4 regions of the Pantoea sp. LMR881 genome follow, and region 2 is predicted to be linked to each of the others. Evidence: predicted binding sites of a transcription regulator. Region 2 holds the regulator's gene; each other region holds the start of a gene.
The links. The regulator LexA, encoded in region 2, represses DNA repair genes until DNA is damaged. The targets are predictions, from matches to a motif close to TNCTGTATGTACATACAGNA.

Region 1 (7,618 bases), 510 kb from region 2:
AGCTTCACGGCAAAGCCTGGAAGCCGCAGTCGCCGCACGACTCGGTATCGCAAGGCATGGCGTTAGTGCCGGAAGAGCGCCGTAAAGAGGGCATTTTTATTGATGAATCGGTGGCGATGAATCTGAGCATCAGCGCCGACAGCAGTTTTTCGCGCTGGAGCCTGTTCGGGCATCGCCAGGCATGGCGCTGGGCAGAAGCGATTATTCAACGGCTCAACGTGCGCACCACCGGGCCGGCGCAACATTTGCGGCGTTTATCCGGCGGGAACCAGCAAAAAGTGGCGATCGGCAAATGGCTGCGTAACAACGCTGACGTACTGATTTTTGACGAGCCGACCAAAGGCGTCGATATCAAAGCCAAAACAGAACTGTTTACCCTGATTGACCGCCTGGCGCGTGAAGGCAAAGGCATTATTTACGCGTCGGGTGAGTTTTCTGAACTGGTCGGCTTATGCGATCGAATTTGTGTGTTGTGGGACGGCCGCATTGTGGCGGAGCTGGATGCTCAGGAAACCACTGAAGAGACGCTTTTGCTTTATTCCACCGGAGGAACCCTGCGTGAGCAGCAAAGAACCAACCCTGACGTCGGCGTCACCTGCGCTGCACCATCAACTTTTTGATTTTCTGTATAAATGGGGCATGTTGCTCACCGTGGTGATATTAATTGCCGCGTTTGGCCTGGCCTCCGACAGTTTTCTTGATCCCAACAATATCATCAACATCCTGCGCTCTATCGCCATTGTCACGGTGATTGCGGTTGGCGTGTCAATTTCGCTGACCGTGGGCGGATTCGATCTTTCGGTGGGTTCAACTGCTTCGCTGGCAAACGCGCTGGTGATCTCGCTGTTCGTCTGGTACGGCTTTGATACCACTGAAGCGATCCTCATTACTCTGGCGCTGTGTACGCTGGTGGGCCTGTTTAACGCTTTTCTGATCGTTGTTTTGCGCATTCCCGACATGCTTGCCACCTTGGCGACGCTGTTTGTGATTCAGGGCGTGGCAATGACCTATAGCTTTGGCGGCTCGATTACCGAAAACATGCTGTTACCGAGCGGCGATATGGCTGAAGGCACGATCCCTGCGGCGTTTGGCCTGCTCGGTCAGGTGCCGACCATCGTCATCATCATGCTGGTAGTGACCGTGGTGGCGCAACTGGCGCTGTCGCTCACCAAACATGGCCGCCGCATGTATGCCTTAGGCGGTAACCCGGAAGCCGCGCGCCTTTCCGGTATTCGCACTACGCGCTATCGCGTACTGGCTTATGTTATCGCCTCGCTACTGGCAGGGCTGGGCGGCATTTTACTGGCGTCACGCATTGGCTCATCACAGGTCAATGCGGGCAGCGGTTATCTCATGGATGCGGTTGCCGCAGCCTGGATCGGTTTCTCGCTGGCCGGTTCAGGTAAACCTAATGCGCTGGGTACGTTAGTCGGTGCCGTTATTCTCGGTGTGTTGCAAAACGGTTTGGTGATGCTGTCAGTGCCGTATTACGCCATGGACATTATTAAAGGGCTGGTGCTGGCATTAGCACTGGCAATGACGTATATCCAGCGCCGTTAGGCGCTTATTCTGGAGTCAAATAATGAAAAAAATCACGCTCTCGCTGCTGGCGTTAAGTTTGCTGAATGCCAGTGCCGCTTTCGCCGATACCGTGGCAGCGGTTCCGGCAGCCATCGCTACTCATCAAGGCCCGATCCGCATCGCCGTGATCCGCAACCTGGGTTCGGATGACAACACCACGCAATTTGTGGCAGGTGCCATTCAGGAAGGCCGCAAGCTGGGTTTTAAAGTCAGTACTTTCCTCAGCAACGGTGACGATGCCCGATTTCAGGATTTCGTGAATCAGGCGATCAGTCAGAAATATGACGGCATTATCCTGTCGCATGGCAAAGCGCCCTATGCCAGCGATCTGGTAAAGCGCATCGCCGGTTCGGGCATCAAATTGTCGGTGTTTGATACGCCTGTCGACGGCCCGGTAAAGGGCGTAACCGTTACCGCTCAGGATGATGCTTCGCTGGCACAGCTGTCGCTCGGCCAGATGATTAAAGACTTCAATGGCAAAGCGAACATCGTCAAGCTGTGGGTGGCTGGCTTCCCGCCCATGGAACGTCGTCAGGTCGTATATGAAAAACTGCTGAAAGAGAATCCAGGTATTCATCAGCTGGAATCGATTGGTGCCGTTTCTACGGATGTGCAGGGTGATACGGCGAATAAGATAGGGGCAATCCTGGCAAAATATCCGAAAGGAAAAATCGATGCTATCTGGGGCGCGTGGGATGCCTTTAGTCAGGGTGCCTACAAGGCGTTACAGGAGAATGGTCGCACTGAGATCAAGCTGTACAGCATTGATGTTTCTAACCAGGATCTGCAGTTAATGCGTGAGAAAAACAGCCCCTGGGTAGAGACAGTAGCGGTTGATCCAAAAACCATCGGCGCGGTGAATATGCGCCTGGTGGCGAATAAAATCGCCGGAGAAACGACGCCGGCAACCTATGAGTTCAAGGCGGCATCAATTTCTCAGCAGCAGTTGAACAGCCAGCAGGGTGCGGTGAATGTGGCGTCGTTGAACAAGATTGTCCCTGGCTGGGGCAGCAATAACGATTTCGTTGCGCCGTGGTTTGCGACGCTGGAAGCGAAATACAAGAAGTAAGGGTGTCGAATGCGCGCTGTGTTGGATGCAGCGCGCTGATCGCTTACAGCCCTAAAAGCAACTGCCGCTCCAGTTGTGGATCCACCAGCGTCACATGCAGTCCCACCAACCGGACTCCCCTGCCCGCCCGGCGCTCATCCCAGGTTTTACGTGCGACGGCGATCATGTCCTCTTTATTCAGCACCGGCCAGAGGTGCTCCTGTGTCGTCTGCTGAAAATCGTTAAATTTTAACTTCACTCCCTGACGGGCAATTTGCTTATCCGGGCGGATCTGCGTCAGGCGGCGATCAAGCTCAGCGTACAGGTAATCGATAATTTCCAGGCAGGCTTCCCAGCTATCAATATCCTCTGCCAGCGTGCGTTCAACCCCCAGCGATTTCCGCTCACGCTCAACCACCACGCCACGTTCATCAATACCGTGGCTGCGCTCCCACAATACCCGGCCAAATTTGCCAAAGCGTTTGAGCAGCTGGGCTAAATCCGCTTTTTGCACGTCGCCACAGGTATGCAGGCCCATCTCTTCCAGCTTCTTTGCCGAGACTTTGCCCACGCCCGGTATTTTCGCCAGCGGCAGCGTCAGCAAAAAGCCCGGCATTTCCGGCGGCGTAATCACAAACTGACCATCTGGTTTATTCAGATCAGAGGCGATTTTGGCAAGAAATTTAATGGGCGCAATCCCCGCAGAAGCCGTGAGCCGGGTTTCACGAAAAATCGTTGCGCGAATTTCTTTGGCGATTAAGGTCGCAGAGCCGTGACAATGCGTACTGTCAGTGACGTCCAGATAGGCTTCATCAAGTGAGAGAGGTTCAATAAACGCGGTATAGCGAGAAAATATGTCACGGATTTGCGCGGAGGCTTCTTTGTAGGCGTCAAAACGTCCTGGCAACAAACGCAGATGAGGGCAAAGTTTTAACGCCATGCCGGTTGGCATTGCGCTACGCACGCCATATTTACGTGCCGGATAGTTCGCTGTGCTGATCACGCCACGGCGTTCACGACTGCCGCCAATGGCAATGGGAATATCTCGCAGCGTTGGATTATCACGCATCTCAACGGCGGCATAAAAACAGTCCATATCGACGTGAATGATCTTACGCATACTCCCCCAGGCACTGGATAAGTATACAGTCGAAAGCCGCAACTGCAATATTTGTTGCGAACCGCATTAAAGTTTACACATTTCTGGCCGTATTCCTTTAAGCAAATCGCTATTTTCCTGGGCGGTGTCTTGCTAAAAAAACAGACAATGTTAATGTTGCGCAGCGGTAGCGGAGTTATCCGATAATGCAAGCAGAGACGCCTTTATGCGTCATTGTTCTTCTTCACGTCAAGGTATACACAGCATGGGCAAAATCGCACTCCTGTTTGCGATGATTTTGATGCCAGCCCTCAGCATGGCAATGACACCTGAGCCAGTTCAGCAACCGGCACCGGTGAATAAAGAATTAAAGAAACAGTTACTCGGCACACCGGTTTATATTCAGATTTTCAAGGAAGAGCGTACGCTTGAGCTGTACGGCAAGATCGGTAATGAATATCGTCTGCTGGATACCTACCGCATCTGTAATTTTTCTGGCGGCCTCGGCCCGAAACGTCGTCAGGGCGATTTTAAAAGTCCAGAAGGCTTTTATAGCGTTAAGCTGAATCAGTTGAAGCCAGACAGCCGCTTTTATCGGGCAATCAATATCGGCTTTCCCAATCAGTACGATCGCGATCAGGGCTACAGCGGCAACTACTTAATGATCCATGGAGACTGTAAGTCGATCGGCTGTTACGCGATGACTAACGCCTACATGGATGAGATCTTCAATTATGTAAATGCGGCGCTGCGCAATGGCCAGCAGGAAGTGAACATCGGCATTTATCCGTTTCGCATGACTGACAGCAATATGGCGCGTCATCGTTACTCCACTTACGCCAGTTTCTGGCGCGAGCTGCAGCCGGGCTATGCTTATTTTGCTAAATACCATCAGCCGCCTACGGTCAGCGTTACCAGCGGCAAATATGTTATGAACAGCAGCCCGGTGTTAACCAATCCCGATGCTGCGTCCAAATCATTCCTGGCGCTCTCCAAGGCAGAATAACGCCCATTCACCTGGCACGATCCGGTGCCAGGTTTCATTTCCTGTCAGTGGTTGGGTTGCAATCACCGTAACGATGTCATTTGCGGTGGTGTGCTGCTGGAAATCGACCTCAATATCCTGATCAAGCAGCTGAGCACGGCCAAACGGCGCACGACGCGTGATCCAGAACAGATTGGTGGAACAGAAGGCCATTAAGTAGCGCCCGTCCGATAACAGCATATTGAACACGCCTTTTTGCCGTAATTCGCCGGCCAGCTCGCCAATATAGCGAAACACAGCGGGCCAGTTTCCCGGCGTGCGTGGGTAGCGTGTCGCCAGCTTATGCAGGATCCAGCAAAACGCTTTTTCACTGTCAGTTTCGCCAACCGGACGAAAATGACCGGTTTCTAACTGGCGATACCCTTTGAGTTGCCCGTTGTGTGCATAAGTCCAGTTGCGTCCCCAGAGTTCGCGGGTAAAAGGATGGGTATTTTCCAGCGATACCTGCCCGCGATTGGCCTGGCGTATGTGCGCCACCACCGAATGGGATTTGATGGGATAATCCTGTACCAGGCGAGCAATGGGCGAGTTATAGCTGGGCAGCGGATCTTTAAACGTGCGGCACCCTTTATCTTCGTAAAACGTAATACCCCAGCCATCTTTGTGAGGCCCGGTTCCGCCGCCGCGCTGCACCAGACCGGTGAAGCTGAAGCAAATATCCGTCGGAACATTTGCGCTCATCCCGAGCAATTCGCACATAGCAACCGCCTTAAGTTAAGACGCCTCCCGTCTGGCGAGAGGCGAACGCTGTTACTTCACCATCTCTTTTTCAATCAGCAGCATCAGAATATGGATCACTTTAATGTGAATCTCCTGAATACGGTCAGCATAGCCAAAATGCGGCACGCGGATTTCGATATCCGCACTGCCCGCCATTTTTCCGCCATCCTTGCCCGTCAGGGTAATCACTTTCATCCCTTGCGCTCGGGCCGCTTCAATCGCTTTTATGATATTCGCTGAGTTACCTGATGTGGAAATGCCCAGCAGCACGTCACCGGCTCGGCCTACCGCCTCAACGTAGCGCGAGAAAACATAGTCGTAGCCGAAATCGTTACTGACACAGGAAAGGTGACTGACGTCAGAGATAGCAATCGCCGGGTAACCAGGACGGTTTTCGCGATAACGGCCAGTTAACTCTTCTGCGAAGTGCATCGCATCACAGTGCGAGCCACCATTACCGCACGACAGCACTTTTCCACCCGCTTTGAAGCTATCGGCCAGCATCACCGCTGCACGTTGAATCGCATGGATATTGGCTTCATCGCTCAAAAATTTATTCAGCGTATCCGCTGCTTCGTTAAGTTCTGAACGAATAATGTCCTGATACATAGGGATGTCCTTTGGAGGAGAGTTTATCGCAGCAAGTTTAACGGAATGACCGGTCAGCGCAAAGCTCCCTCCCTTCTCCTTCCCGCTTGCGGGGGTAAATTCCTGTTCAGCGTGCTGAGCAAAAATCCTGACAAAACTGATTTTGTGAAGCAGGTTGTAATTGCGATGTAAACGAATTGCTAAACAGAGGCAGCTGTTCTAAACCTCTATCCATAACAGGTCAGACCTCTTACTACTTACGGAGCGGTTCATTATGATGGTTGTTTCGATTCTTGCGACGGTGGTGCTGTTTGGCGCCCTGTTTTATCACCGCATTTCGCTACGGCTGAGCAGCGGCATTTTACTGCTGTGGACTGCTGCGCTGGCCGTTGCTGGCCTGTGGACACCCTGGCTGCTGCTGCCGTTGGCGATAATGCTGCTGCCTTTCAACCTGCCAGACATGCGTCGCAACATGTTTTCAAAACCGATGTTGCACCGTTTCCAGCAGGTGATGCCGCCTATGTCGCGCACCGAAAAAGAGGCCATTGATGCCGGTACAACCTGGTGGGAAGGCGATCTGTTTCAGGGCAAGCCTGACTGGCAGAAACTTCACCGTTATCCCCAACCCCGTCTGACGCCCGACGAGCAAGCGTTCATTGATGGGCCAGTTGAAGAAGCCTGCCGTATGGCAAATGATTTTCAGATTACCCATGAAATGGCCGATCTGCCGCCAGAGCTTTGGGCCTACCTGAAAGAACATCGTTTCTTCGCCATGATCATCAAAAAAGAGTATGGCGGACTGGAATTCTCAGCGTATGCGCAGGCGCGCGTGCTGCAAAAACTGGCAGGCGTTTCCGGTATTTTAGCGATTACTGTGGGTGTGCCGAACTCGCTTGGCCCGGGTGAATTATTGCAACATTACGGCACGGACAAACAGAAAAACCACTATTTGCCGCGTCTGGCGCGTGGCGATGAGATCCCTTGCTTTGCGCTGACCAGCCCGGAAGCAGGCTCTGACGCAGGCGCGATCCCCGATAAGGGCGTGGTGTGCATGGGCGAATGGCAAGGTCAACAGGTGCTGGGCATGCGCCTGACCTGGAACAAGCGTTACATTACGCTGGCTCCGATAGCTACCGTGTTGGGCCTGGCCTTTAAACTCTCCGATCCTGACCATCTGCTGGGCGAAACGGAGTCGCTGGGGATTACCTGCGCCTTGATCCCAACCAACACGCCGGGTGTTGAAATCGGCAACCGCCATTTCCCACTCAACGTGCCGTTCCAGAACGGCCCAACGCGCGGCAAAGATATTTTTGTACCGATCGATTTTATTATCGGTGGGCCAGAAATGGCCGGACAAGGCTGGCGCATGCTGGTGGAATGTTTATCCGTGGGACGCGGGATTACTTTGCCGTCTAACTCTACCGGCAGCCTGAAAAGCGTGGCGCTGGCAACAGGTGCCTATGCACATATTCGTCGTCAGTTCAGGTTGTCCATCGGTAAAATGGAGGGCATTGAAGAGCCGCTGGCGCGCATTGCC
Region 2 (7,618 bases):
TGACCAGCGTTATGGCATTCGTTACGGTGGCGCACGATTCACCATCCTGCCAGGCCCGTTGCCAAACGTTGCTGCCCCCGCGCTTAACGTGGCTCCCGGCAGTCCTGGCTTGCGCATCACACGTATCAACCGCGACCAGCAAAAGCAGGTCATTGACTGCGACTGCGAGTACTGGCGTTACGATGCACTCTGTGTCGATGTTGAAGCCTGATAGTCATATTGTGATTTGCGTCACACTAACGCATGATAGCGCCAGCGATTAATCGTTTCCTTTGAGGCGTAACATGAGTGAAAAAAGCACCACAGGTCAACACATTGCATGCGTGTTGCAATGGGTTCTTAATGCAGGCCTGGTGATTCTGGCGATCATTTTAGTGGTGTTTCTCGGTAAAGAAACTATCCACTTAGCTAACGTCCTGCTTAACACCGGTGAGCAGGCATCGTCTTATCTGCTTGTTGAGGGAATAGTAATCTACTTCCTCTATTTTGAATTTATTGCCTTGATTGTTAAGTATTTTCAGTCTGGCTATCATTTTCCCCTGCGCTATTTTGTTTATATTGGCATCACGGCGATTATTCGACTGATTATTGTCGATCATAAAAATCCGTTCGATACATTGTGCTATTCCGCCGCCATCCTGCTGCTGGTGGTTACGCTGTGGCTGGCGAACAGCAACCGTTTAAAACGCGAATAATCTGTCACGCGGAGAGTGGTGTTCACACGCCGTCTCTGCGTTAAACTAGCGCCCTGCTAATTATTGGGAGTGGTGCTATGTCACAAGATGCGCTCAGCTTATTACGCGCGCTCAACTGGCTTTCACCTGAGCAACCGGGGCTTTCACCTGCGTTGCTGAACTGGTTGCTGGAAGAAGACTCAATGACACGACGTTTTGAGCAACACTGTCAGCAGGTTACCGTGCAACCGGTGCGTGAAGGCTTTATTAACGCAGACGAGTTAACGGATGAAAAAGCATTGCTGCCAGATGACGAACGTTTCTGGCTGCGCGAAATCATTCTGTTTGGCGACGATGAACCCTGGCTGGCGGGGCGCACGCTGGTGCCTGAAAGCACACTGAATGGCCCGGAAATCATGCTGCAGCAACTGGGTACACGCCCGCTTGGTCGTTATCTTTTTTCTTCTTCTACCTTAAGCCGTGACTTTATCGAACCGGGCAAAATCCATGATTTGTGGGGACGCCGCTCGCGTTTACGCTTGTCAGATAAACCGTTGCTGCTTACCGAGCTATTTTTACCGGCTTGCCCACTTTACCGCGACCTGGTTTAAGGAATTACGCTGTGCAGAAGACATTGCAGTTAAATAAATGGCAGGCCTACAGCCGCCTGATGCGTATCGATAAGCCGATCGGCACCTTACTGCTCATGTGGCCTACGCTATGGGCATTATGGCTGGCGAATATGGCTGTGCCGCCGGTGTCGGTGCTGGTGGTGTTTGTAGCCGGCGTCATTATTATGCGCGCCGCAGGCTGCGTGATTAATGATTATGCTGACCGTAAGGTTGATGGTCACGTTCAGCGCACACAAAATCGTCCGCTGCCCAGCGGCGCTGTGAGCGCGAAAGAGGCGAAAATGTTGTTTGTCGGGTTGGCACTGGTCGCCTTTGTGCTGGTACTGACCATGAATCTGATGACGATTTTGCTTTCTGTCGTCGGGCTGGCGCTGGCCTGGGTTTATCCTTTTATGAAGCGATACACCCATCTGCCGCAGGTCGTGTTAGGCGCAGCATTTGGCTGGGCGATCCCCATGGCATGGGCGGCAGTTAGTGAGTCCTTACCATTGGTTTGCTGGCTGGTGTTCATCGCGAACATCTGCTGGACGGTGGCTTATGACACGCAATACGCGATGGTTGATCGCGATGATGATGTGAAAATTGGTGTGAAATCAACGGCGATTCTGTTTGGCCGTTTTGACAAATTAATCATCGGCCTGTTGCAGTTAGCCACGTTAGCTTTGATGGTCACTGTCGGTTTGCTGCTGCAACTCAATGGGGCCTTTTACTGGTCGCTTCTGCTGGCGGCGGCGCTGTTTGTGCACCAGCAAAGACTGATCGCTCAGCGTGAACGCCAGCCCTGTTTTCAGGCCTTTCTGAATAACAATTATGTTGGGCTGGTGTTGTTCATCGGTGTCTTAATGAATACGCCGCCGTTTAGCCAAATGTTTTGAGCAGAGGGTTAACCGGCAATAAAAAAGGCGACCCCCGCTGGCAGGTCGCCTTTTTTGATCGCTAATGACATCAACTCACTGGTCTTTACTCGTGCGCAACCGCACTTTCAATGGTCAGACGAACGTCACTGGTCACCAGATCGGCCAGAATGAGCCATGTAGCATGGGTCTGTGTAACATCTGCATCACCGCGGTCACTGATATACCCTTCGTCACGCAACGTGAGCACCAAAGAAGTAAATACGGCTTTATCGAAAAACTCTGGCGCATTGATTCCATGCAAAACCGACAGACGCTGTGCCAGCGTGCGGCTCTCTTTTTCCAGCGTACCGCGGTTAATGGCCGGTTTGGCACTGAGAATCGAGAAGGTAATGGCATAACGCTGCAGCGTTTCGCGAATACCGGCTGCCAGCAACTGCAACGTGCGGTAACGGGCGGCAGTAAAGCGCAACTGACCATTTTCCAGAGTGATCAGTCCCTGGCGCGCCATCTCCTGACAGAAATCTGACAGCAATTGTGGCAGTTCCTCTCTCTCCCAACGCAGGAACAATTCACTCTTCAGCATGGGGTAAATCAAACTGACCTGGCGTAGCAACTCAGCTTCGCTCAGATTCGGATGCTGCTGAATTATCGCAGCGATGAGCGACGGCATGACCAACATATGGTGAATGTTGTTGCGGTAATAGGTCATCAACACCGCTTGTTCACGCGGCAGGATGATGATGTCGCCAATATTGTCCTTTTCGCTCTCAAATTTGTTCATGCCCATCGCATGATCAAGCAGCGATTCAGCCGAAAGTTCTGGCACGGTCGCGTTTGGTGAATAAGGCACGTTGCGAAGTAGCTGGGTATAGCATTCAAGCTGTTCGATTAACTGTTCACGCGTTAGCGAACGCTGGCGCGAGGCAAGCAGAGCAGTAACACACAGATTCATCGCATTGGCTGCACCTGCTTCGTTGATGCGGACCATTAAACGTGCGGCAATGTCGTTTACGGTTGGCGTCAACCAGCTTGGGCGCTGCGGCTCAATAGGGTCAATTGCGTCACGCCACTCCGGCACGCGCTTGTTAAGGTAATTCACCAGCGGCAGCGGTTCGCCAAAGTTAACGTAACCCTGACCCAGGTTGCGCAGCTTACGTAACCCGCGCACCATCTGCATAAAGCCTTCTTTCTCTTTTGCCGCGCCGCGCAATTCTTTAGCGTAAGTACCCACTTCCATCACGTGCTCGTAGCCAATATAAATCGGCACCAGAGTGATAGGGCGATTGCCACCGCGCAGCATCGCCTGTAGCGTCATTGCCAGCGTACCGGTTTTCGGATCCAGTAAGCGGCCTGTACGTGAGCGCCCACCTTCAACGAAGTACTCCACTGAATAGCCACGTGTAAATAACTCGCCTAAATATTCACGGAACACGGTTGAGTAGAGCTTATTACCCTTGAAGGTACGGCGGATAAAGAAGGCACCGAGACGACGGAAAATCGGTCCGGCTGGCCAGAAGTTGAGGTTGATCCCAGCCGCAATATGAGGCGGCACCAGACCCTGATGATATAAAACATAAGAGAGCAGCAAATAGTCCATGTGGCTACGGTGGCACGGCACATAGACAATTTCATGACCATCCTGCGCCAGCTGACGCACCCGCTCGCCGCCGTTGACATTGATGCCCTGATAAAGGCGACTCCACAGCCAACCCATGACGCGATCTGTCACCCGAATCGCTTCGTAAGAGAAGTTAGCGGCGATTTCTTCCATCATCTCAACCGCATTCTGCTGCGCTTTTTCATGAGAGATTTTTTTGCTGCGCGCCTCATCTTCTACTGCTTTTTCAATGGCTTTTGATTGCAATAGCTTGTTAAACAGATCCTGACGAGCGGGTAAGCGTGGACCAACCGCCGCGAGACGCTGCCGGGCAAAGTGAATACGCGCCACGCGCGCCAGTTTTTGCGCAATGGATTGATCTGTTCCGTGCTCGGTCGCCATTCGGCGTAGCGAAACCGTGGGCGAAAAACGCACAAAGCTGTCACGTCCGTGCCAGAGCACGGCGAAAAACTTTGCACGCCATTCAGCACACGCAAATGCGGCGTGGCTTCTCCCTGAACCTCACGCCCCGGCGCGCGACCAAACATCACCGTTACCGGCAACATTTGAATGTCGAGGTCGGGATTGTTGCGATGCAGATCAAGATAATCGTGAAAGATTTTCACTGACTCGACGCTGGGCACAAAATAGGGAAACACGCGCGGGCCATCGTGAATAAAAACGTGGCGTGGCAGCAGTACCCCGTCAATCTCCAGGGAGAAAGTGGGTCGGGAAGATCGTGTTTGATACACTGCGCACGTAAAGTCAGTAAGTCGGCCTTCGAATCGTAAGGCAGAACATACATAATGGGCCGGGTAGGATCCAGACCATGTTCAGAAACAGGATCGGCCGGAATGGCCTTACTTTTTACCAAAAACGAGAGTGGTAAATTGAGTAATTTGTAATAAAGTTTACGCCAACCTGACATAGACAACATGAAGCCTCTTGTTAGCAAAGCGCCGCAAGCATACCAGAAAGTGCAGCGAAGATCTGTGGTGGTGCCAAATGCACGCAGCCCAGACATTGACGTCATTCCGTTAAAAGGGTTCCCTCAACATGGCAAATAACGCCACCGGTCTTATCAGAATTGTGAAAGCAGCCGGTTATTCCTGGCAAGGCCTGCGCGCCGCCTGGCAACATGAGGCTGCATTTCGCCAGGAAGCTATCGTTGCGCTTGTTGCTATCGGCGTGGCTTGCTGGCTGGATATCGATATTATTTCGCGCATTTTAATGATTGGAACGGTGATGTTAGTCGTCATCGTTGAGATCCTAAACAGTGCTATTGAATCGGTTGTTGACCGTATTGGCCAGGAACGTCACCCGCTTGCTGGCCGGGCAAAAGATATGGGCTCAGCGGCGGTATTGCTAAGTATCTTACTGGCGGTTTTCGTCTGGATCGCGCTGCTTTGGACACATTTGCGATAAGCTTTCCAGAAAGTGCCAACCGGCTGATTAATACCTGACTTTTGGTTTCCATTTCGCCAATACCTGTATATACTCACAGCGACTGTATAAACAACCAGGGGCGGGATGAAAGCGTTAACCAGCAGGCAGCAGCAGGTCTATGATCTGATTCGCGACCACATTAATCAAACGGGCATGCCGCCTACACGTGCAGAAATCGCTGCGCAACTGGGTTTTCGTTCACCCAACGCTGCTGAAGAGCACTTAAAAGCCTTAGCGCGTAAAGGCGTCATTGAAATTGTTTCTGGCGCATCACGTGGCATCCGTCTGTTAATGGAAGAAGAGACGTCAGAAGGCATTCCACTGATTGGTCGCGTGGCCGCCGGTGAGCCGATGCTGGCGCAAGAACATATCGAAACTCATTACAAAGTCGATCCCGGCCTGTTTAAGCCTTCAGCGGATTTCCTGCTGCGCGTTAACGGTATGTCGATGAAGGATATCGGCATCATGGATGGCGATTTGTTAGCGGTACACAAAACGCAGGATGTGCGCAACGGACAAGTGGTTGTGGCGCGTATTGACGATGAAGTTACGGTGAAACGCTGGAAAAAACAGGGTGCCATTGTGCATCTGTTGCCAGAAAATAACGAATTTGAACCCATCGTGGTTGATACACGCGCTCAGTCTTTGACCATCGAAGGTTTAGCGGTTGGCGTGGTTCGTAACGGTGAGTGGCTGTAATCCTGCTATAGCTGCTTTTGTTCGCTGGTCCTGATGCTATTCTGTCTGCCCGAATTTAGCCGCTGCTGTCTCGCCTGTTGACGCAGCGGCGTTGAGCACGGATCTGCGAATGCCATTTTTGACTACAGCCGACAAAAATCTTTGGCGGCTAGCTCTGCCAATGATCCTTTCTAATATTACTGTCCCGTTACTGGGCCTGGTTGATACAGCCGTCATTGGTCATCTTAATAGCCCGGTCTATCTCGGCGGCGTAGCTATTGGCACCACTATCACCAGCTTCCTTTTTATGCTGTTGCTTTTCCTTCGGATGAGCACCACGGGGTTAACAGCACAGGCATTCGGCGCAAATGACAAAGCAGCCCTGGCACGTGCGCTGACCCAGCCATTAATCATGGCGCTGTTGGCCGGCATAATCTTTATCTTCCTGCGCGATCCGATCTCTCTGCTCGCGACTCATCTGATGGGCGGTGATCCAGACGTGCTGGAGCAGGCCGCGCTCTTTATTCATATTCGCTGGCTCAGTGCCCCCGCAACCCTGGCAAACCTGGTGATTTTAGGCTGGTTGCTTGGTGTGCAGTATGCACGCGCACCGGTGATTTTGCTGGTGGTCGGTAATACAGTGAATATTTTACTCGATCTCTGGCTGGTGCCTGGGTTGCACTGGGGCGTAGCGGGGGCTGCAACAGCCACGGCGCTGGCAGAATATGTCACGCTGGCAGTCGGTTTAGCGATGGTCTGGCGCGTTTTGAAGCTTCGCGGTATTGATATGAATGTCATCAGACAGAGCTGGCGTGGGGATATGGGCCGCCTGCTGCGGCTTAATCGCGACATTATGTTGCGTTCGCTCATGCTGCAATCATGCTTTGCTTCCCTGACTCTGCTTGGGGCACGGATCGGGCCGGAAGTGGTAGCAGTCAACGCCGTGTTGCTGATGTTTATTACCTTCACTGCCTATGCGCTTGATGGTTTCGCTTATGCTGTTGAGGCATTTGCGGGTGAAGCGCACGGTGCGAAAGATAGCAGCAAATTATTACGTGTCTGGCGAGCAGCCTGTCGACAGGCATTGCTGGTCGCAATTATCTTTTCGCTGATATATGCCATTTTCGGTACGCAAATCGTGTCACTGCTAACGTCCATTGGCGCGTTACAGCAGATGGCGGATCGTTATCTGTTCTGGCAAATCGTTATTCCGATAGTCGGTGTAGGGTGTTATCTGCTGGATGGCATGTTTATTGGCGCAACGCGCGGTCGCGAGATGCGCAACAGCATGGCGGTAGCGGCGCTGGGATATTTTCTCACGTTATTGACGGTGCCCTGGCTGGGCAATCATGGCTTATGGCTGGCGGTAGCGGTTTTCCTGGCGCTCCGCGGTGTGTCGTTAGGCTTTCTATGGCGTCGCCACTGGCAGAACAACACCTGGTTTATGGGCTGATCTTTTCTTAAAATCCCCGGAGGCTACGGATTATTCTGTATTGTCCCGGCAAATTCCAAAACCTCTACTATAATTAACTCTGAATGGCGCAAACGACAGGCGCTTTATATCGTTATTGTCTTGCAAGGCAAGATATATGATGAAATCTAAAGGACGTGGAGGTCTGCAATGAATCAAGACGAAGCGAGTGGTAACTGGAAGCAGTTCAAAGGAAAAATGAAAGAAAAATGGGGCAAGCTGACTGACGATGATATGCAGGTCATTGAAGGGAAACGCGATCA
Region 3 (7,618 bases), 980 kb from region 2:
GTCAACAGGTCAAGAGAGGGCAACGGCGTAGACGGCTTCTCCAGCGGCTGTTCGTGACGCATCAGGAAAGGATGAATCAGGCTGTCATGTAATGACGGTTTCGCTTCGGTAACGGCTGCTGGCTCAGGCGCTGTAGCAGCAAAATCTGTGTAGGCTTCAGGCGCAGGAACCTGTGCAGGCGCTTGCGGTGCGGAGACTTCCGTCACCTGCTGCCAGGGTTCGTGAGTCACTACGGGTTCTTCTGACTCTGGCGTAGCCGCGATAGTAAATAACGGTTCAGTCGGTCCCTCATCCACCAGATCTTTCATCGGTGAAAAGTCGAAAGCAGAGGAGGTATCAAGAGTGAATACGGGTGCCGCTTGTTCAACACGCTCCGGCTCATAACGCTGCTGCTGCTGTTCAGCAAACTGGCGTGCCAACGCAGCTTGCTGCAACGCCTCTTCCTCTTCCTCGTCATCATTCTGCTGCCAGCTTTGACCGTAACGCTGCTGCTGTTCAGACTGAAAGGCTTCACGTAATTTAGCTTGCTGTAAGGCTTCTTCATCCTCTGCCGTCCAGGCACTATTTTCGGCAGATGATGTGCTGCTCTGTGCCGCCGCCGCCTCTTCCGCTTTCGCTTTCTCTTCTGCCATCCGCTGAGACGGTAATTTAATGCCGTAAGAAGCCAGTTCACGGCGCGTCGGCAGTTTCACCGGATTAGGGCGTGGTAATGCAGGGCCAATACCTTGCTTAACCTGTGGATTGACATTGATCTCCGGGGCGAGATCAAAGGCTGGCGATGGCGGTGTAGCACGACTCGCAGCAGACGCTGCTGCCCCTGCGACAAAGGCTGACGCAGCGGGCACGTCCGGAATTGATGAAGAGGCTTCACGCCAGTTACCCATTTTAGGTTCATCATCATAAGATGTGAAACTTGCGGCAGGCGTTGATTCTTCAGGGAGTTCAAAACGATACAGCGGTGGAGCAACCGCTTCAGCCGATGCAGTTGGCTGAACAACAGGTTGTGCAGGTGCTGTATAAGGTTGTATAGCGGGTTGTGCTGGTGCCGCATAAGGTTGTGTAGCCGGTTGTGCAGGCGATGCCGCCACTGGTGCCGCATAAGGTTCTGTAGCGGGTTGTGCAGGTGCTGCTGTTGGAGCCACAGCAGCGGTTGCTGTTGGCGCTACAGGCGCTAAAGTGATATCCGCGGCTTCTATCGTGGTGGCAACCGCTGCACTCGTTGCCGCTGCGGCTTTTGCTAACAAGGGATCTTGCTCTGGTGCCCTATCAGGTTCAACCGAGACGCTACGTGGAGCAGAAAGCAGCACATCCTCTTCATCGCTCTCTTGAGAATGAGCAGGTGAGGTGCGTGCAGATTTACGCACGGCAATCTCATCATGCTCATCTTCCTCTTCCTGCCAGGGTTCATCATGGCGCGAGCGGTTGCTGGCAAATGTCAGCACACCCATTACTACGCCACCAATTCTTTCAGCGATAGTGAGCCATGACCAACCGGTATATAACGTAATGCCTGCCGCCCAAACGCACAGCAATGCAAGTGTGCCGCCCGCCGGACTAAACCAGGGGGCCATAGCATTGCTCACCAGACTACCGATCACGCCGCCCGAGGCGAAATACCAGATGTCATCCGCGTTTAAGGCAGCCATGCCACACGTCGTGACGACCAGCGCCAACACACCGATTAAACGCAGCCCAACGGCAAAATAGTCAAAATAATCCTGGTTGTCGCGCTGACGAAACGCTATCCAGCAGAGTCCAAGGATGACCGGTGGAATGGCATAGGCCATTACTCCAAATATGAAGAGTAAGGTATCGGCAAGCCAGGCGCCTACGCTGCCGCCAATATTATGAATGGGTTCGTGCCAGGCCGTTTGCGACCAACTCGGGTCGGAAGGGTTAAAACTGACTAAAGAAACCATCAGATAGATGGCAAAAAGTGCCACCAGGATGAGTAACGCTTCCAGCAGACGACGTCCACTGCTTAGCGATTGTAACGAAACGTCTTTATCTTCTGTGTATTCCTGGCTCAAGAGAACTCTCCAGGTGCCTGTAAAGTATGAAGCAACAGCGTCGGGCTACCCCGACGCTGGTCCCTGTATGAATTCACAGGAGTGTACCGAAATCCCACACGGTTTGCACCTGCCCCGCATTAGCGAGTTTTAATCACCAGACGATTACTCTGTTTGACTTCTTCCATTACCACGTAAGTACGCGTGTCGTTTACACCGGGCAGACGCAACAAGGTTTCACCGAGTAATTTGCGGTAAGCAGACATATCAGGCACGCGCGTTTTTAACAGGTAATCGAAATCGCCGGAAACGAGGTGACACTCTTGAGTTTCCTCAAGTTTTTGCACAGCGGCGTTAAATTGTTCAAACACGTCTGGCGCGCCGCGATTCAGAGTAATCTCAACAAATACCAGCAGTGATGCATCCAGATAATGCGGGTTTAATTGCGCAGTGTAGCCAAGAATAAAACCTTGACGTTCAAGGCGACGCACACGCTCAAGACATGGCGTAGGCGATAATCCTACGCGTTTGGAAAGTTCTACGTTTGAAATACGACCATCTTTCTGAAGTTCATTCAGAATATTTCTGTCGATTCTGTCGAGGTCTTTCCCGGGGCGTTTCTTATTGTCTACCATTATTATTGTCTCTCTTAATTCCTTCCCTTTACCTGCCACGCCCTGAAAACGCTCATTGTTCGGGGCATTTTTGAAGTGAAGTAACCGAGCCTGTGCGCTAACGCACCCATCCGCATGACGCATGCTGTCTGTCCACATCATGCGTCATTACCCATGTCAGGCTGCTTTTATTCGGTATTGCATGCAAAACAAGGCATGAAACCCTGTTTTGTTCCGATTAACGTTCTTCGCTTCTGACACTGTTTTCGCAAAAGCGCAGGCGATTGTCAAAGTAAAATGTCCAAATCCAGTACAAGATGCCAGACACTACGCTGGGTAACTGTTTTTAAATGAGTATTTTTGAACTGCTGCACCACAAAAAGCCGATTTTTGCCCCTTTTGGCGCAGCAGAGAGGCGAAATCCGGTGTCATCGACTACGCCGTTTGCAGCTATCGTTAACAAAATCGCCCAAGCCTTGTCATTGCAACAGGTTATTCCCTACAATCGCAGGCTATGTCAGCCGAATGAAACTGAGGAACGCATGAGTACGGCCAAACACAGTAAGCTACTCATTCTGGGCTCCGGCCCAGCGGGTTATACCGCAGCCGTTTATGCTGCACGCGCCAACCTGAACCCGGTGCTGATCACCGGCTTAGAGAAAGGCGGTCAGCTCACCACCACCACTGAAGTGGAAAACTGGCCGGGCGATCCGCACGATCTGACAGGGCCATCACTGATGGAACGCATGCATGAGCATGCAGAAAAGTTCAATACTGAAATTATTTTCGACCATATTCATACGGTTGATCTGCAAAATCGCCCATTCCGTTTAACCGGCGATAGCGGTGAATATACTGCTGATGCTCTGATCATCGCCACCGGTGCGTCTGCACGTTATCTGGGTTTGCCTTCTGAAGAAGCTTTCAAAGGTAAAGGCGTATCCGCATGCGCGACCTGTGACGGATTTTTCTACCGTAACCAAAAAGTCGCCGTTATTGGTGGGGGTAATACTGCGGTTGAAGAAGCACTCTATCTGGCGAACATCGCTTCAGAAGTGCATTTAATTCACCGTCGTGACAGCTTCCGTGCAGAAAAAATCTTAATTGATCGCCTGATGGAAAAAGTACGTAACGGCAATATCGTGCTGCACACCGACCGTACGCTTGAAGAGGTGGTGGGCGATCAAATGGGTGTGACCGGCCTGACTTTACGCTCAACGCATAACAGCGAAGAAACTGAAGCACTGGAGGTTGCTGGCCTGTTTGTTGCTATCGGTCACAGCCCAAACACAGCGATTTTTGATGGTCAGTTAGAACTGGAAAACGGCTATATCAAAGTGCAGTCTGGCCTGCACGGCAACGCGACACAAACCAGTATTCCTGGCGTGTTTGCGGCGGGCGACGTTATGGATCATATCTATCGTCAGGCTATTACTTCAGCAGGTACAGGCTGTATGGCGGCGCTGGATGCAGAACGTTACCTTGACGGTTTGGTTAAAAACGATCGCTAAGTTGTTAATCCCCTGATCGTAATTGTCAGAGGCGACTGTTTTTCAGTCGCCTTTTTATTGTCGTCATGCTAGATTCATGCCCCTATAGTGGATGGGGATTTCTCCCCGGTTTTCATTGGTCATCGGCACACTTCACGGTCTCGCATGAACAAATCGCGGCAGCAGCATCTTACCCGCTGGCTACGCCAGCAACGCAGTCACGCCAGAAGCTGGTTGCGAATCGCTACGCTGCTGGGCACAGCCAGTGCGCTGATCATTATCGTTCAGGCTGGTTTGCTCGCTTCCCTTCTTCAGGCACTGATTATTGAACAGCAGCCCCGCGAGCAATTAATCCCCTCTTTTGGCCTGCTGCTGCTGTGCTTTGCTCTACGCGCCGGACTGAATTATGGACGAGAACAAGCGGGCTTTCGTGCCGGTCAGGCTATTCGTCAGGCGTTGCGTAAAACCATTCTGGATCGCTTGTCTGAACTGGGTCCGGCCTGGATACAGGGTAAGCCTGCTGGCAGTTGGGCAACCCTGCTGCTTGAACAGATCGAAGAGATGCAGGATTACTACGCCCGCTATCTGCCCCAGATGACGCTGGCCGTGGTGATCCCATTTTGTATCTTAATTACGCTGTTTCCTCTTAACTGGGCCGCAGGTTTAATTCTGTTCGTCACCGCCCCGCTAATTCCGCTGTTTATGGCACTGGTTGGCATGGGGGCAGCCGAGGCTAACCGGCGCAATTTTATCGCGTTAAGCCGACTCAGCGGCGATTTCCTTGATCGTCTGCGCGGGCGTGAAACGCTCCGCCTGTTCTTTCGCGGCGAAGCAGAGAAAGCGGCAGTTGCCGCTTCAACGGCTGATTTTCGTCAGCGCACCATGGAAGTCTTACGCCTGGCGTTTCTCTCTTCCGCCGTGCTGGAATTTTTCGCTTCGTTAGCAATTGCCGTTGTTGCAGTCTATTTTGGCTTTTCCTATTTAGGTGAGTTGCACTTTGGTGATTACGGCCAGGGTGTGACGCTGTTTGCAGGCTTTTTAGTCTTAATCCTCGCGCCAGAGTTCTTTCAGCCGCTGCGCGATCTCGGCACCTTTTATCATGCTAAAGCGCAGGCAGTAGGCGGTGCGGACACGCTGGAACGCTTTATGCAAGATGCGCCCGCTTCACCGGCACCAGCAGAACAAATTGCCTTCACATCCGCCTCATCCCTTGAACTGGTGGCAAAAGATTTACAGGTTTATGCCCCAGCAGGAGACCGGCTTTGTGGTCCATTGACTTTTACGCTTGCGGCGGGTCAGCGGGTGGCGCTGGTTGGGCAAAGCGGCGCGGGGAAAAGCGCCCTGATGAATGCACTGCTCGGTTTTTTACCTTATCAGGGCTCGCTCAGGGTTAACGGCGTGGAATTGCGCGACATTATTCGCACTCACTGGTATCAGCAAGTTGCCTGGGTGGGGCAAAATCCGCATCTTCCTGCCTGCACCGTGCGTGACAATATTTTAATGAACACCTCTTATGATGCATCGCGGTTCAACGTGGTATTACAGGCGTGCGGGATCAATGAATTTTTACAGCGTCTGCCGCAAGGTCTGGATACTCAGCCTGGTGACGGCGGCACAGGCCTGTCGGTAGGCCAGGCACAGCGTATCGCCGTGGCGCGGGCGCTGTACAAATCATCGAATTTGCTGTTGTTGGATGAACCTGCTGCCAGCCTGGATGCCCTTAGCGAAAAGCATATTATGCAGGCGCTGAATCGGGCCGCTACGCAACAAACCACGTTAATGATTACGCATCAACTCGACAACCTGGACGGCTGGGAAGCCATTTGGGTAATGCATGAAGGGCAACTGGTGCAACAAGGAAACTGGCAACAGGTAAGCGCACAACCAGGCCCTTTCAAACAGATGCTGCAACATCGCCAGCAGGAGATTGCCTGATGTCCGCGCTGCGTCCTTTTCTTCTTCTCTGGCTACGCCATCCTTATCGCTTAGCGACAGGCGTAATACTGGCTATCGTCACGCTGCTGGCAAGCATTGGCCTGTTAACGCTTTCAGGCTGGTTTCTTGCCGCGTCGTCAGTGGCGGGCCTGGCTGGATTATACAGTTTCAATTATATGCTACCGGCGGCTGGCGTACGCGGTGCGGCGATTTCACGTACCGCTGCACGTTATTTTGAACGTCTGGTCAGCCATGATGCGACTTTCCGTGTTTTGCAACACCTGCGTGTCTTTACCTTTAGCCGTTTGATGGCCTTATCGCCCGGCCAGCTTTCCCGTTTTCGCCAGGCTGATTTACTCACTCGCTTTGTCAGTGATGTCGACACGCTCGATCACCTCTATCTGCGTGTCATTTCACCGCTGATCGGTGCTTTTGTGGTTATCTTGTGCGTCACGCTGGGGCTCAGTCTGATTGATCTCCAGCTCGCCCTGGTGCTGGGCAGCGTTATGTTAGCGACGTTATTGATACTGCCCCCCTGTTTTATCGCCTGGGCGGCCCGGCCGGACGCACAATTGCACAAGGACGTGTCGCATGGCGGATCCAACTGACCCACTGGTTAAGCGGCCAGGCTGAATTACTGCTGTATGGCGCAGCCCCGTTATGGCGTCAACAGCTGGATGAGCTGGAGCGCGGCTGGCAGCACGCTCAGCATCAGCAACAGCGTTTACATGCGTTTTCCCAGGGCGCGCTCCTGCTTGTTAGCGGCATTACCGTGACCTTACTTCTTTGGATGAGTGCTGCAACAGTCAGCGAAAATATGCTGCCAGGACCGCTCATTGCGCTGGTGGTATTTTGTGCGCTGGCTGCCTTTGAAGCTCTGGCCCCCGTAGCCGGTGCGTTTTTGCCGCTTGCACAAGTGATCGCTGCCGCGCAGCGCGTCAATGCTATTATCGATCAGTCGCCCGCGATTACCTTCCCTGCCTCGGCTGAGATGAAACCGGGTAGCGTAAAGGTAAAAATTAATAATCTGACCTTTACCTATCCCGATCGTCCCGATGCGGTGCTTAATGCTTTTTCTCTCCAGGTTAAGGCGGGTGAACGTATCGCGCTGCTTGGGCCAACCGGCTGTGGTAAATCCACATTACTGGCTCTGTTAACCCGCGCATGGGATAGCCAGCAGGGCGAAATCCTGCTTAACGATGTGCCGCTGACCACCCTGAATGAAGCCCAACTGCGTCAGCGCATCAGCGTTGTGACGCAGCGCGTGCATCTGTTTAGCCAGACGTTACGTGATAATTTACGCATCGCCAACCCGACCGCGAGTGATGACACGCTTACAGAAGTGCTGAATCAGGTTGGGCTGGCATCGTTACTGGCGAATAATGAAGGGTTAAATGCCTGGCTTGGCGACGGCGGCCGTCCGCTGTCTGGCGGCGAACTGCGCCGGTTAGCGATTGCCCGGGCGATGTTACACAACGGTGATTTATGGTTGCTGGATGAACCCACCGAAGGATTAGACGCCAGCACAGAGCAGCATATTCTGGCGTTGCTCAATCAGGTTACCCGGGGT
Region 4 (7,618 bases), 1.0 Mb from region 2:
AGGTCCGTTTGGTACGACGCGCAAACCACAGCATCACAACAATCACACCAATCAGGCCACCGTGGAACGACATGCCGCCATCCCAGACTTTGAACAGATAAAGCGGATTTTCAAGAAACAGCGGCAGGTTATAAAACAGCACATAGCCGATACGACCACCGAGGAAAACGCCCAGGAAACCGGCATACAGCAGGTTTTCCACTTCCTCTTTTTTCCAGCCGCTGCCTGGCTTGTTAGCGCGACGTACCGCCAGCCACATAGCGAAAATAAAGCCCACCAGATACATCAAACCGTACCAGTGAAGCGAAACCGGTCCGATCGAGAAGATCACCGGATCGAATTGAGGAAATGCGATATAGCCGTTATTCATCATTCACCGTTCATTTTTCAGCCCTGAAAAAGCGGGCGACAGGCACATAAAGTAAAGGCTGCGCACTATAGCACAGCCGGTTTTGCGATTTGGCGCGGAAATGTAAATGAGGTTATCGGTCAGCGACCACCACGGATCAAGCCCCCTAATCCCCGCCGCTCCATAAACGCCGAAACCAGATGGCGCACTTCTGAGGCGGTATGCGCTTTCTGCCCTTGCTCACTCAGTTTCTGTACTTCTTCACGATCCGGTGGCGCAGCAGATACTTCACACGGGGCACGTTTTTACCGTTCATGCTGAGATGGTGATAGCCCATACCGACCAGCAACGCGACGCACATTGGATCGCCTGCCATTTCACCACACAGGCACAGTTCCAGATTCGCCAAACGGGCTTCCTGCGCAATCGCGTGCAGCGCGCGCAGCATCGCGGGATGCAACGGATCGTACAAATTGGCGACGCGGGTGTTGTTGCGATCAACTGCCAACAAATATTGCGTGAGATCGTTGGTGCCAACTGAGACAAAATCCACGCGCGACGCCAACAGCGAGATCATAAACAGCATGGAGGGGACTTCAATCATGATGCCAATACGCGGGCGCGGAATGCTGTAACCCAGCATCTCTTCTACTTCATGCCCGGCGCGCTCAATAAGGCGCTTAGCCTCATCGATCTCATCAATATGGCTGATCATCGGTAGCAGAATGCTCAGGTTGCCCGAAGCGGCATTTGCACGCAGCATCGCACGCACCTGTACCAGGAAGATCTCGGGCTGATCGAGCGTCAGCCGAATGCCACGCCAACCGAGGCAGGGATTTTCTTCACTGATCGGCATATAGGGCAATTGTTTATCTGCACCGACATCCAACGTGCGCAGCGTAACCGGCTTGTTGTTAAAGAGTTGCAGCATGCCCTGATATTGCGCAACCTGCTCTTCTTCAGACGGGAAACCGTTTTGCAGCATAAAGGGAATTTCAGTGCGATAGAGTCCAACCCCGTCCACCCAGTTGCCGAGGGCTTGTTCATGTTCCGGGCTTAATCCCGCGTTGAGCATCACCTGCACCCGCTCGCCGCTTTTGAGCTCACCGGGTTGATCGACCACGCCTTCAGCCATTTTACTCAGCGCGTTTTCTTCGCTGATCAGCCGTTGATATTCCTGGACCAGCACCGGTTCAGGATCAATCAACAACTCGCCGCGATAGCCATCAACAATCAATAACCGCTTATTGAGTAGATTCGGCTGAATATCCGCACCCATTACGGTGGGAATACCCATTGCGCGCGTCAAAATGGCGGCATGCGAGTTAGCCGCACCGTCACGTACCACTACGCCAGCAAGGCGTTCCTGCGGTAACTCTGCCAGAGTGGTCGCCGTCAGTTCATCGGCCACCAGCACAAAACGTTCCGGCCAGGCATTGGTGCCGACCAGCGTATCATCGAGGTGAAACAGCAGGCGCTGACCCAATACGCGAAGATCGCCTGCACGTTCGCGCAAATAGCTGTCAGTCAAACTGGCGAACTGCTCAGCAAACTTCTCTATAACCGTTTTGACCGCCCACTCAGCAACGGATCCACGCTCGATCTCAGCAAACAGATCTTTTTTCAGTCGCGCATCGGTCAACAGATGCGAGTAGAGATCAAAAATTGCAGCACTCTCTTTTTGCACGCTGGCGGCAAAACGTTTGCTGAAGCGACGGAATTCATTGGCGGCTTCGCTCATCGCCAGTGACAGGCGTTCACGCTCACGCTGCGTATCCAGCGTTGAGGCTGCCGAGACCTGATCAAGCAGCGGCTGAGTTTCATCCACCCAACCGGGTGCCACCGCGACGCCGGGCGCGGCAGCGATTGCCCGCACGCGTGTCTGACGATACTGACCAAATAGCTGGCTCAGCTGTGACTGCGAAGTGAGCGCCGCCATTTGCGTGGCAAGCGTCACCAGGAAAGACTCTTCGCTCTCGTCAAACTGGCGATGTTCACGCTGCTGTACCACCAGGACGCCAAGTAGCTGGCGACGACTGATAATCGGCACACCGAGGAAAGAGCGGTAACGCTCTTCTTTTACTGAAGGGATGTATTTAAAACTGGGATGGCTTTGTGCATCAGCAAGGTTGATGGGTTCAGCTAAGCGTCCAACCAACCCCACGATACCTTCGTCAAAAGCCAGTTTAACCGTGAGGCCACGCGGTTTTTTAAGTCCGCGCGTAGCCATCAGGTAATAGCAGCGACGATCGTGATCGGCGAGGTAAACGGAACACACTTCCGTTTCCATCGCCAAACAGATCTCATTGACCAAAATGTCGAGTGCTTCATTCAGACGCGGCGCACTCGCCACTTTTTCTACTATTTCACGCAACTGAGTGAGCATAAAGGGCGTGGCCTATCCTCTCTTACGTCGATGGGCAGGATTATTTCGCTGCCCTGCACTCTCCTGCACAGACATCACCACGCCAGCGAATTCCTTCATTACGCGGCGATAAACATCGCGCTTAAAGGAGACAACCTGACGCACCGGATACCAGAAGCTAACCCAGCGCCAGCCATCGAACTCTGGCGTACTGCTGTGCTGCACATTGATATCCGCGTCATTACAGAGTAACTGCAGAAGAAACCACTTTTGTTTCTGGCCGATACATACCGGCTTTGTGTCCCAACGCACCAAACGTTTTGGCAACTTGTAGCGCAACCAGTTACGGGTAGACGCAAGTATTCGAACATCTTTACGGTGTAACCCAACTTCTTCGAACAGTTCGCGATACATCGCCTGCTCTGCGGTTTCACCGGGATTGATGCCTCCCTGAGGAAATTGCCAGGAGTGCTGTCCAAAGCGCCTGGCCCATAACACTTGTCCTTGCCTGTTACAGATTACGATACCAACATTCGGGCGGTAGCCATCATCATCGATCACCGGACTACCTCAAAGCTAAATTTGAATAGGCTGATTGTTTCACACTCCTTACAGGCGGTAAACCACTGGATTAGCAGGGAGTAAACTGTACATACCGGGATAACTCACAGCGATAACCTAAGTTATAAACAATAATGCGTGAAAAAAACGATCTTATTCACTTTTTCTGTGGATAGCTTTGTGTAGAACGCGGGAGTTACGTGAATAACCCGCTAAGATGATTCTTATTAACTGCGCCATCTTAAAAACATTAATGATTGATATTTAAAGTAATATTTTATAGACCACCCTTTTCTATCGCTGCATTTACCCTAAAATTAAAGCCCTTATCTGTGGATTGGTCAAAGATCAATCGACCCGCTTTTTATCCACAATGAATAGGTTAAGCTTAGGGCAAAGTGGTCAAATTCTATTAACAAAAGCCACTGTCAAGGCTGTAAATCGAACCAGTAAGCTGTTTTGGCCGGGGTTATTCCCTTTTTCTGTGGATAACTGCCTTTAAGATCCTGTTTATTAATGGCAGTCAGGTGGGATAACCTTGTCGTTGTTTTAACCGCCTGAAATTTTCTTCGGAAAAAACTGACGATCTATCATGCTATTATGTTCAGCCAAATCGGCTTTTTCAGTGCCGTTAATCCTCTCGCTGTTAACTGCCTCTTTTTTAATCAATGTGAGTTGTCATAATGAATCACCTTCCCGGGCCACCTGAAGATGAAGCCACCCTGCTGGCACGGGCGCAAGCTCTGGCCGGTTTAACGCTGGAGACGCTGGCTGCAAAAGCAGGATTGCCCATGCCTGCTAACCTGAAGCGTGATAAGGGTTGGGTCGGAATGTTACTGGAATGGCATTTAGGGGCCAGCGCAGGAAGCAAAGCGGAGCAGGATTTTGTGCATCTTGGCATCGAGCTTAAGACCATTCCCGTTGATGCCTGTGGCAAACCATTAGAAACGACTTTCGTCTGTGTGGCTCCGCTCACCGGCAACAGTGGCGTGACCTGGCAGACCAGCCACGTTCGCCATAAGCTGGCCCGCGTGCTCTGGATCCCGGTCGAAGGCGAGCGCGACATTCCATTATGCGCGCGGCGTGTCGGCGCCCCGTTACTCTGGAGTCCCAGCCCGGAAGAGGATGAAATGCTACGCCAGGACTGGGAAGAGTTAATGGATATGATTGTATTGGGACAGGTTGAACGCATCACTGCCCGCCACGGCGCCTGGCTACAGATCCGTCCTAAAGCGGCAAACAGCAAGGCGCTGACGGAAGGCATTGGCGATCAGGGGCAGCCCATCATGACCTTGCCACGCGGTTTCTACCTAAAGAAAAGCTTTACCGGGCCGCTGCTGGCACGACATTTTTTGCTGTGATTTTTGTCGTCGAACAGTTTTTTGCATTTTTCTTCGTGTGGCTCAAAATGGTTGCGTATAATCGCCGTTTAATTTTCGTTTAGGATTGAATGTAAGCATGTTTGACTGGATTGCCGATCCCAATGCCTGGCTTGCACTGGGTACCCTGACCATTCTCGAAGTGGTTTTGGGCATTGATAACATTATTTTCCTGTCGTTGGTTGTGGCTAAGCTGCCTAAAAATCAGCAAGCCAGTGCCCGTCGCATCGGTTTAATGGGCGCCATGTTGATGCGCCTGGGCTTGCTGGCGTCGATCGCCTGGGTCGCAAAACTGACCAACCCGCTGTTCACCTTAATGGGTCACGCTTTCTCAGCACGCGACCTGATTTTACTTTTTGGTGGCCTGTTCCTGCTGTGGAAATCCAGTATGGAAATCCATGAAACCATCGAAGGGGAAGAAGGGGAGCATAAAACCAATGTGCACTCTTTCCTCGGCGCGATTGTGCAGATTATGATGCTCGACATTATTTTCAGCCTCGACTCGGTTATTACCGCTGTCGGCCTCTCCGATCATTTGTTCATTATGATGGCAGCGGTTGTGATTGCCGTGCTGATGATGATGTTTGCCGCACGCGCGATTGGCAATTTTGTTGAACGCCATCCATCGGTAAAAATGCTGGCGTTATCCTTCCTGATTCTGGTGGGTTTTACCCTGATTCTGGAGAGTTTTGCCGTTCATGTGCCAAAAGGTTACATTTATTTCGCCATGTTCTTCTCAATGGCAGTTGAATGCCTGAACCTGATGCGCGGCAAGAAAAAAATTACTCAGTAAAGTCAAGGGCGAGCCTGCTCGCCCGATGATTTTCGGATTGATGCGATTAACCCAGCCAGTAAAACGTTTTATTACTACACTTTTTGCAATTGAAGCGTGAGAGGAATGAGAGTGATGAAAGGGTTGGCTGGCGCAGTATTAGTCATGGTTGCTGCTGTAACGTTGAGCGGATGCAGTTCAGATTATGTTATGGCAACAAAAGATGGTCGAATGATCATGACCGAAGGTAAGCCTGCTATTGATAAAGAAACGGGCCTGGTGCAATACACCGATCAAGCCGGACATGAGATGCAGATCAACGGTGATGAAGTCTCAACTATCATTGAGCGTTAAGTGCGAAATTGTGTAGCCTGCCGCTGATTCCCTACTGGCAGGCGATTTCCCCGAGTTTTCCCCTTCCTTCCCCGCTGTTGCTCGCGCTATAGTCCTACAGGACATAACATTCCATTCCATAAGAAAAGGAAGCCGGCAATGCACTATCACCGTATCCCCCATAGCACGCTGGAAGTCAGTCAGTTGGGGCTGGGAACCATGACGTTTGGTGAGCAAAACAGCGAAGCCGACGCCCATGCCCAACTGGATTTGGCTGTCAGTTCCGGCATTAATTTAATTGATACTGCTGAAATGTACCCGGTGCCGCCGCGCCCGGAAACCCAGGGTTTAACTGAACGCTATATTGGCAGCTGGCTGCAAAAGCGCGGCAGCCGTGACAAGATTATTCTGGCCAGTAAGGTTGCCGGACCGTCGCGGGGTAACGATGCGTCGATTCGCCCAAACATGGCACTGGATCGTAAAAACATCCGCGAAGCTCTGGATGCCAGCCTTAAGCGCCTCAATACGGATTATCTCGATCTTTATCAGCTGCACTGGCCGCAGCGTCAGACCAACTTCTTCGGCAAACTCGGTTACCAGTACACCGAAAACGGCGTGCCAGTGACGCTGCTGGAAACGCTGGAAGCTCTGGCTGAACAGGTACGTGCCGGTAAGATCCGCTATATTGGCGTATCAAACGAAACCGCCTGGGGGTGATGCGCTATCTGCAACTGGCAGAAAAGCATGAGCTGCCGCGTATCGTCACTATTCAGAATCCTTACAGCCTGCTGAACCGCAGCTTTGAGGTGGGATTAGCCGAAATCAGCCAGCATGAAGGGGTGGAACTGTTAGCCTATTCCAGCCTGGCGTTTGGCACGCTGAGCGGCAAATATCTCAATGGCGCGAAACCGGCAGGCGCACGCAATACGCTGTTCAGCCGCTTCACCCGTTATAGCGGTGAGCAGTCAGAAAAAGCCGTCGCTGAATATGTTGAGTTAGCGAAAAAGCATCAGTTAGATCCGTCGCAAATGGCACTGGCTTATGTTCGTCAGCAGCCCTTTGTTGCCAGCACGCTGCTAGGCGCGACGACGTTAGAGCAGTTAAAAACCAATATCGACAGCTTTAACCTGACGCTGAATGCCGAGGTGTTAGAAGAGTTAGAGGCGATTCACCGCCGTTATACCTATCCTGCCCCATAAAGGGAGTGCCAGCCGCCGTTTTGCGGCTGGCAATTTACCCATTTCATAACAGGCGAGAATACAGGCGAACCGGTATGTCTGGATATTCCAGCGCCTCGCCCTGCGGCGTCCAGCCGAAGCGTTCATAATAACCAGTAAACGTTGACCATAACCACAGCTGTGGATAGCCACGCTGCTGCGCATAGTCGATGACGTGCCGCTGTAACGCTTCACTCACACCTTTGCCGCGCGCGTTTTCATCGACATAGAGGGCAGCCAGCCACGGGAAAAGATCCTGGCGACTGATCAGATCGCAACGCCAGAATCCCACTGTGCCCAGCAGCTTGCCCTGCTCTGTTGCGACAAAAGTCACCGGAAATTCAGCCTCTTTCAGGCTGCTGGCGATAATGCTGGCAAAAAAATCCCGGCTCTCTGCTGCGCCAAACGCACGCCATAACCACTCAGTCAGTTGTTCTGCATGCTGCGGCACAGCACTCAGCGGCAGGATCTCCATCACATCAGCTTCCCTTGAAAAATAGGCACGGATTCAAACAGAAAGCCGTCAAAATCTGGCGCATCGGCATCGGAGAGTTCCAGTAAGGTGTTTTTTACGTTTTCCAGATGCTGCCACATCGCCTGCCACGATCCCATGACGTCGCGACGGCGGAGTGCCGCCAGGAT

Region 1: the regulator LexA is predicted to act here: its motif matches at 3,761-3,780, upstream of dinB (DNA polymerase IV).
Region 3: the regulator LexA is predicted to act here: its motif matches at 2,092-2,111, upstream of O3W44_RS06650 (DNA translocase FtsK 4TM domain-containing protein).
Region 4: the regulator LexA is predicted to act here: its motif matches at 3,708-3,727, upstream of mutH (DNA mismatch repair endonuclease MutH).

What each region holds. Positions count from the first base shown of each region.
Region 1 covers NZ_JAPVOK010000002.1:1,500,666-1,508,283, forward strand. The annotation lists partial or broken gene O3W44_RS08960 (sugar ABC transporter ATP-binding protein) at 1-554, shown strand, start outside; gene O3W44_RS08965 (ABC transporter permease) at 559-1,560, shown strand; gene O3W44_RS08970 (sugar ABC transporter substrate-binding protein) at 1,583-2,650, shown strand; gene dinB (DNA polymerase IV) at 2,694-3,749, opposite strand; gene dpaA (peptidoglycan meso-diaminopimelic acid protein amidase) at 3,994-4,734, shown strand; gene O3W44_RS08985 (class II glutamine amidotransferase) at 4,705-5,472, opposite strand; gene lpcA (D-sedoheptulose 7-phosphate isomerase) at 5,524-6,102, opposite strand; partial or broken gene fadE (acyl-CoA dehydrogenase FadE) at 6,356-7,618, shown strand, end outside.
Region 2 covers NZ_JAPVOK010000002.1:2,005,734-2,013,351, reverse strand. The annotation lists gene O3W44_RS11285 (UTRA domain-containing protein) at 1-211, shown strand, start outside; gene psiE (phosphate-starvation-inducible protein PsiE) at 285-695, shown strand; gene ubiC (chorismate lyase) at 773-1,285, shown strand; gene ubiA (4-hydroxybenzoate octaprenyltransferase) at 1,297-2,181, shown strand; partial or broken gene plsB (glycerol-3-phosphate 1-O-acyltransferase PlsB) at 2,267-4,688, opposite strand; gene O3W44_RS11260 (diacylglycerol kinase) at 4,817-5,185, shown strand; gene lexA (transcriptional repressor LexA) at 5,291-5,905, shown strand; gene dinF (MATE family efflux transporter DinF) at 6,015-7,337, shown strand; gene O3W44_RS11245 (CsbD family protein) at 7,506-7,618, shown strand, end outside.
Region 3 covers NZ_JAPVOK010000002.1:1,022,444-1,030,061, forward strand. The annotation lists gene O3W44_RS06650 (DNA translocase FtsK 4TM domain-containing protein) at 1-2,030, opposite strand, end outside; gene lrp (leucine-responsive transcriptional regulator Lrp) at 2,150-2,644, opposite strand; gene trxB (thioredoxin-disulfide reductase) at 3,166-4,134, shown strand; gene cydD (heme ABC transporter permease/ATP-binding protein CydD) at 4,279-6,048, shown strand; partial or broken gene cydC (heme ABC transporter ATP-binding protein/permease CydC) at 6,048-7,618, shown strand, end outside.
Region 4 covers NZ_JAPVOK010000002.1:3,040,452-3,048,069, reverse strand. The annotation lists gene lgt (prolipoprotein diacylglyceryl transferase) at 1-370, opposite strand, end outside; partial or broken gene ptsP (phosphoenolpyruvate--protein phosphotransferase) at 490-2,735, opposite strand; gene rppH (RNA pyrophosphohydrolase) at 2,748-3,275, opposite strand; gene mutH (DNA mismatch repair endonuclease MutH) at 3,959-4,636, shown strand; gene O3W44_RS16165 (TerC family protein) at 4,734-5,447, shown strand; gene O3W44_RS16160 (YgdI/YgdR family lipoprotein) at 5,562-5,780, shown strand; partial or broken gene O3W44_RS16155 (NADP(H)-dependent aldo-keto reductase) at 5,919-6,958, shown strand; gene O3W44_RS16150 (GNAT family N-acetyltransferase) at 7,002-7,451, opposite strand; gene O3W44_RS16145 (FCD domain-containing protein) at 7,451-7,618, opposite strand, start outside.